2 regions of the Enterobacter sp. RHBSTW-00994 genome follow, and region 1 is predicted to be linked to the other one. Evidence: predicted binding sites of a transcription regulator. Region 1 holds the regulator's gene; the other holds the start of a gene.
The links. The regulator LexA, encoded in region 1, represses DNA repair genes until DNA is damaged. The targets are predictions, from matches to a motif close to TNCTGTATGTACATACAGNA.
Positions count from the first base shown of each region.

Region 2: a site for LexA is predicted at 1,747-1,766, ahead of dinB (DNA polymerase IV). Genes of this name have one in related genera too.

Region 1 is NZ_CP056199.1:276,824-280,241, reverse strand. Features, by position in the region: gene dinF (MATE family efflux transporter DinF) at 1-999, opposite strand, end outside; gene lexA (transcriptional repressor LexA) at 1,064-1,672, opposite strand; gene HV346_RS01285 (diacylglycerol kinase) at 1,781-2,149, opposite strand; gene plsB (glycerol-3-phosphate 1-O-acyltransferase PlsB) at 2,304-3,418, shown strand, end outside.
Region 2 is NZ_CP056199.1:946,850-950,267, forward strand. Features, by position in the region: gene nqrE (NADH:ubiquinone reductase (Na(+)-transporting) subunit E) at 1-217, shown strand, start outside; gene nqrF (NADH:ubiquinone reductase (Na(+)-transporting) subunit F) at 228-1,451, shown strand; gene nqrM ((Na+)-NQR maturation NqrM) at 1,451-1,654, shown strand; gene dinB (DNA polymerase IV) at 1,784-2,842, shown strand; gene pepD (cytosol nonspecific dipeptidase) at 2,917-3,418, opposite strand, start outside.

The sequences.
Region 1 (3,418 bases):
GCCCAGGAAGGCGTAGATCAACGCAAAGATCAGCGCCACCAGCCCCGCCTGACGGCAGGCCGCGCGCCAGACATCCTGCAACTGACCGCTTTCCCCCGCACCGTACGCGTGCCCGGAGTGGGCTTCAACGGCATAGGCAAAGCCGTCCAGTGCATAGGCGGTAAAGGTCAGCAGCGTCATCAGTACTGCATTAACCGCCACAATCTCTGGCCCAAGGCGCGCGCCGAAAACCGTGAGCGCACCAAAACAGAGTTGCAGGAGGAACGAGCGGAGCATAATGTCGCGATTCAGCGCCAGGAGTTTACGGATATTGCCGCGCCAGGCTGCTTTCAGCATCGCCAGAGAGATACCGCGCATTTTCAGCACCCGCCACACCATCCATAACCCAATGATGAACGTCCCGTACTCCGCAATGGCAGTCGCCAGTGCCGCCCCCTGCACGTTCATGTGCAGCCCCATCACCAGCCACAGGTCGAGCACAATGTTGAGGATATTTCCCACCACCAGCAGGATCACGGGGGCACGCGCGTACTGAACGCCCAGCAGCCAGCCAAGCAACACCAGGTTTGCCAGCGAGGCCGGAGCACTGAGCCAGCGGATCTCAAGAAAGCGACGAGCCTGTTCGAGAACGGCCTCGCTACCTCCTACAATATGCAATGCGAGATCGATTAGCGGAGCACGTAACAGGACGATCACAGCACCCGCTCCCAGCGCCAGAATCAATGGCTGAACCAGAGCACGCGCCAGACGAAGCGGATCTTTCGCACCAAACGCCTGAGCGGTAAGACCCGTGGTACTCATCCGCAAAAAAAGCAACAGCATGAAGAGGAAGCTGGTCGCTGTCGCGCCAATCGCCACACCGCCCAGATAGACCGGCGAATCCAGATGGCCAATTACTGCCGTGTCCACCAGTCCCAATAACGGAACGGTGATATTCGAAAAGATCATTGGCAACGCAAGACGCCACAGCGCCTTATCTGAAGCAGTCAGCAGTGACATGAGAAAATACCGGGGCAGGAAAATAAGTCAGGCTGCGGGGATACCGCAGCCTGTCAGGAAGAGATTACAGCCATTCACCGTTACGGATAACGCCAACGGCAAGGCCTTCAATAGAGAAACTTTGCTCGCGAAGGTCAACTTCGATAGGAGAAAACTCGCTATTTTCTGGCAGAAGCTGAACGGTATTACCCTGTTTTTTCAGTCGCTTAACGGTCACTTCATCATCGATACGCGCGACAACAACTTGCCCGTTACGCACATCCTGCGTTTTATGTACCGCCAGCAAGTCACCATCAAGAATACCGATATCTTTCATTGACATGCCACTTACGCGAAGCAGGAAATCAGCGCTTGGTTTAAACATGCCTGGATCAACCTGGTAATGGCCTTCGATATGCTGCTGTGCCAACAGAGGCTCGCCCGCAGCCACTCGGCCTACAAGCGGAATACCGGTTTCTTCTTCCACCAAAAGGCGAATACCACGTGAAGCACCGGAAACAATCTCCAGGACGCCCTTACGTGCCAGCGCTTTGAGGTGCTCTTCGGCAGCATTTGGAGAACGGAAACCCAGACGCTGAGCGATCTCCGCACGCGTGGGTGGCATACCCGTCTGGCCGATATGATCCCGGATGAGATCAAACACCTCTTGCTGCCTGGTCGTTAACGCTTTCATTCCGCCCCCTGGGTGTATATACAGTTATGCTGTGAGTATATACAGTCAAAGGTGATTTTGGAATCAAAAACTGCACAAAAAACCAGGGAGTTACTTATTCCTGAAGGCTTATCGGAAATGTGACCAAAGAAGCGTGCCCCAGGTAATCATGGCGGTAATAATCGCCAGTAATACCGCTGCGGAACCCATATCTTTCGCACGCCCAGAAAGCTCGTGAAAATCAGAGCCAATACGGTCCACCACAGCTTCAATAGCACTATTAAGAATTTCCACTATCATCACCAAAAGCACCGAGCCAATAAGAAGAACGCGGGTGATAGCATCAACATCAAGGAAACAGGCGATAATCACCGCGACAATAGCGGCGATACCTTCCTGACGGAAAGCAGCCTCATTGATCCAGGCGGCGCGGAAACCTTTCCATGAATAGCCAGCTGCTTTGATAATTCGGGTTAACCCAGTGGTATTATTGGCCATTAAAAGAACCTTTTATGAGAAATAGCGTCAGTAACTATAGCCGCAGTCCATTTGACTGCCGCCTGAAGTATGACGGGTAACAACAGAAATTTTGCGCGCTTTCTGTTATCCTTGCGCAGCAATTGCATTATTAACCAGAGGCTTTACATCGTTTATGTCCGGCTGGCCACGAATTTACTACAAATTACTTAATTTACCATTAAGCGTCCTGGTAAAAAGCAAGTCTATCCCAGCAGAACCCGCGCTGGAATTAGGGCTCGATACCTCTCGCCCTATTATGTATGTTTTGCCTTACAACTCGAAGGCTGACTTGCTGACGCTCCGCGCCCAATGTCTGGCGCATGACTTACCCGATCCGCTTGAACCGCTGGAAATTGATGGCACATTGTTGCCACGCTATGTCTTCATCCACGGCGGACCGCGTGTGTTTACCTATTACACGCCAAAAGAAGAGTCCATCAAGCTGTTCCATGATTACCTCGACCTGCACCGCAGCAACCCCGATCTGGATGTTCAGATGGTTCCGGTGTCGGTGATGTTTGGTCGTCGTCCTGGGCGCGAAAAGGGTGAAGAAAACCCACCGCTGCGTATGCTTAACGGCATCCAGAAATTCTTTGCGGTGTCATGGCTAGGCCGTGATAGCTTCGTGCGTTTTTCCCCTTCCGTCTCCCTGCGCCGAATGGCGGACGAACACGGTACGGATAAAATCATTGCGCAAAAACTGGCGCGTGTTGCGCGTATGCACTTTGCCCGTCAACGTCTGGCTGCTGTAGGCCCACGCCTTCCGGCGCGTCAGGACCTTTTCAACAAGTTGCTGGCTTCCAAAGCCATAGCACGCGCTGTTGAAGACGAAGCCCGTAGCAAGAAGATTTCACACGAGAAAGCACAACAGAATGCCATCGCCCTGATGGAAGAGATCGCTGCGAACTTCTCCTATGAGATGATTCGTCTGTCCGATCGTATCCTGAGCTTCACGTGGAACCGTCTCTATCAGGGGATCAACGTGCATAACGCAGAGCGTGTGCGTCAGTTGGCTCACGACGGTCATGAAATTGTCTATGTGCCCTGCCACCGCAGCCACATGGACTACCTTCTGCTCTCCTACGTGCTTTATCACCAGGGGCTGGTTCCACCGCACATTGCTGCCGGTATCAACCTGAACTTCTGGCCAGCGGGCCCGATTTTCCGCCGCCTGGGTGCGTTCTTTATTCGCCGTACCTTCAAGGGCAACAAACTCTATTCCACCGTGTTCCGTGAGTATCTGGGCGA
Region 2 (3,418 bases), 670 kb from region 1:
ATTCATGGTTCAGCGTGACTACAACTTTAGTGAATCCGTTGTGTATGGTTTTGGTTCTGGTATCGGCTGGATGCTGGCGATCGTAACCATGGCGGGGATCCGCGAAAAAATGAAATATGCCAATGTGCCGGCAGGCTTACGCGGCTTAGGGATCACCTTTATCACCACCGGATTAATGGCACTGGGTTTTATGTCCTTCTCCGGTGTGCAGCTATAAGGGCAAATAGATGGAAATTATTCTTGGCGTGGTGATGTTCACGCTCATTGTTCTGGTGCTTTCAGGACTCATTCTGGCGGCGCGTTCAAAGCTGGTGAATTCCGGAGATGTCATTATCGATATCAATAATGACCCGCAAAACCAGATCCGCACTCCGGCGGGTGATAAGCTACTGAATACCCTCTCAGGTAACGGGATTTTTGTCTCTTCGGCGTGCGGTGGTGGTGGCTCCTGCGGCCAGTGCCGCGTGACGGTAAAAGAGGGGGGCGGGGAAATCCTGCCGACTGAGCTGGCGCATATTACCCGACGTGAGGCAAAAGAGGGCTGTCGTCTGGCGTGTCAGGTTGCCGTCCGCCAGAACATGAAAATTGCGTTGCCGGAAGAGATCTTTGGCGTCAAAAAGTGGGAGTGCGAGGTTATCTCCAATGATAACAAAGCCACGTTTATCAAAGAGCTGAAGCTACGCGTGCCGGAAGGGGAAGATGTTCCATTCCGTGCCGGTGGCTACATCCAGATAGAGTGTCCGGCACATACCGTCGCGTATGCAGATTTCGACGTGCCGGACGAGTATCGTGCCGACTGGGACAAATTTAATCTCTTCCGTTTTGTTTCTGAGGTCAAAGAGCCGACGCTGCGCGCTTACTCTATGGCGAACTACCCGGATGAGAAGGGCATAATAATGCTTAACGTCCGTATCGCAACGCCGCCCCCGAATGTGCCAGATGCCCCGCCGGGCGTGATGTCATCTTATATCTGGTCACTGAAAGCAGGCGACAAAGTCACTATCTCCGGGCCGTTTGGTGAGTTCTTTGCTAAAGAGACTGACGCGGAAATGGTCTTTATTGGGGGTGGTGCGGGCATGGCTCCGATGCGCTCGCACATCTTTGACCAGCTTAAACGGCTTGGCAGCAAGCGTAAGATCAGCTTCTGGTACGGCGCACGCTCGCTGCGCGAGATGTTTTACGGCGAAGAATTTGAGCAACTGGCACGTGAAAATCCAAACTTTACCTTCCATGTGGCCCTGTCAGATCCGCAGCCGGAAGATAACTGGACGGGCTACACCGGCTTTATTCACAATGTTCTGTATGAACACTATCTGAAGCAGCATCCTGCACCTGAAGATTGTGAGTTCTATATGTGTGGTCCGCCAATGATGAATGCGGCAGTCATCAGGATGCTCGGTGAACTCGGCGTGGAAGATGAAAACATTATGCTGGATGATTTTGGAGGCTGATGATGTTGACGTTTCTGGCGACCTTCTCAATATTCGTGCTGGTGGTGTTCGGTATGTCTTTAGGCTGGCTCATCAAGCGAAAGAGTCTTCAGGGTAGCTGTGGCGGTATCTCTTCACTGGGGATAGACAAAGTCTGCGATTGTCCGGAACCGTGTGATGCTCGTAAAAAACGGATGGCGCGCGAAGCACGACGGATCCTGTAAATCGGCTCTGCTATGGGTCTACGATCCTGTAGGCCCGATAAATAACATCCAGCCCGGCAATTGCTGCGCTCACTTCTCAACTCTGATTTTTTTACTGTATACTTATCCAGTGATGAGTGAGGGTTTACTATGCGCAAAATAATCCATGTGGATATGGACTGCTTTTTTGCAGCAGTGGAGATGCGTGATAATCCCGCGTTGCGGGATATCCCTATTGCCATTGGCGGCAGCCGTGTGCAGCGTGGTGTCATCAGTACTGCCAACTATCCGGCTCGCAAATTTGGCGTGCGCAGTGCCATGCCAACGGCAATGGCGCTAAAACTCTGCCCTCATCTCACGCTTTTGCCTGGTCGTTTTGACGCTTACAAAGAGGCTTCTCAACATATCCGGGAGATCTTTTCTCGCTACACGTCCCTGATAGAACCGCTGTCGCTGGATGAAGCCTATCTTGATGTGACCGATAGCGTGCACTGCCACGGGTCCGCGACGCTGATGGCTCAAGAAATTCGGCAGACTATTTGTAATGAACTAAATCTGACGGCCTCTGCGGGCGTCGCGCCGGTTAAATTCCTTGCCAAAATTGCCTCAGATTTGAATAAACCAGATGGGCAGTATGTGATTACACCGGAAGAGGTTCCTGCGTTTTTGAAAACGCTGCCGCTGGGGAAAATACCCGGTGTCGGTAAAGTCTCTGCCGCAAAGCTGGAAAGCATGGGGCTGCGTACCTGCGAAGATGTTCAACGCAGTGACCTGGCAATGTTGCTCAAACGCTTCGGCAAGTTTGGTCGCGTGCTTTGGGAGCGCAGCCAGGGGATTGATGAGCGCAGTGTAAATAATGAACGTCTGCGCAAATCGGTGGGTGTCGAGCGGACACTGATTGAAGATATTCATGACTGGGTCGACTGCGAAATCATTATTACTGAACAACTCTACCCCGAACTGGAACGGCGCTTAGCCAAAGTAAAACCGGACCTGTTGATTGCCCGTCAGGGCATCAAACTGAAGTTTAACGATTTCCAGCAGACCACGCAGGAGCATGTCTGGCCGCGCCTGAATAAAGACGATCTCATCGCCACGGCAAAAAAAGCCTGGGAAGAGCGCAGGGGTGGACGAGGCGTTCGACTGGTAGGATTGCACGTTACGCTGCTGGATCCGCAACTTGAGCGGCAACTCGTTCTTGGGTTATAAAAAAGCCCGGTAGCATTATGCTTACCGGGCGGTATTTTCACCCTCTCTTTGTGGGAAAGGGCTGGTTGACGGAATTACTTAGCTGGAATGGCTTTCAGCAGCTCAGTCAGCAGCGTCCAGTAATGGCCAACGCTTTCGATATGAACTTGTTCATCCGGGGAGTGTGGTCCGGTAATGGTTGGCCCAATAGAGACCATGTCCATATCAGGATATGGTTTTTTGAACAGACCACATTCCAGACCCGCATGGATCACCTGGATGTTAGGCGTGCTGTTAAACAGACGCTGATAAGTTTCACGCACCAGCGCCATCACAGGAGAACTTGCATCCGGCTGCCAGCCTGGGTAGCTGCCTTTGGCGGAGGTTTTCGCACCGGACAGTTTGCCCAGTGATTCCAGCATGCTCACAACATACTCTTTACCGCTGTCGATCAGTGAACGGATCAGGCAGATGATTTCAGCACTGTCGTCGCTCATGGTCACTACGCCCACATTCAGGGAGGTTTCCACCACGCCTTTTGCGACGTCAGAGTTACGGATCACACCGTTTGGTGTCGCGTTCAGCAACTGCACAAAG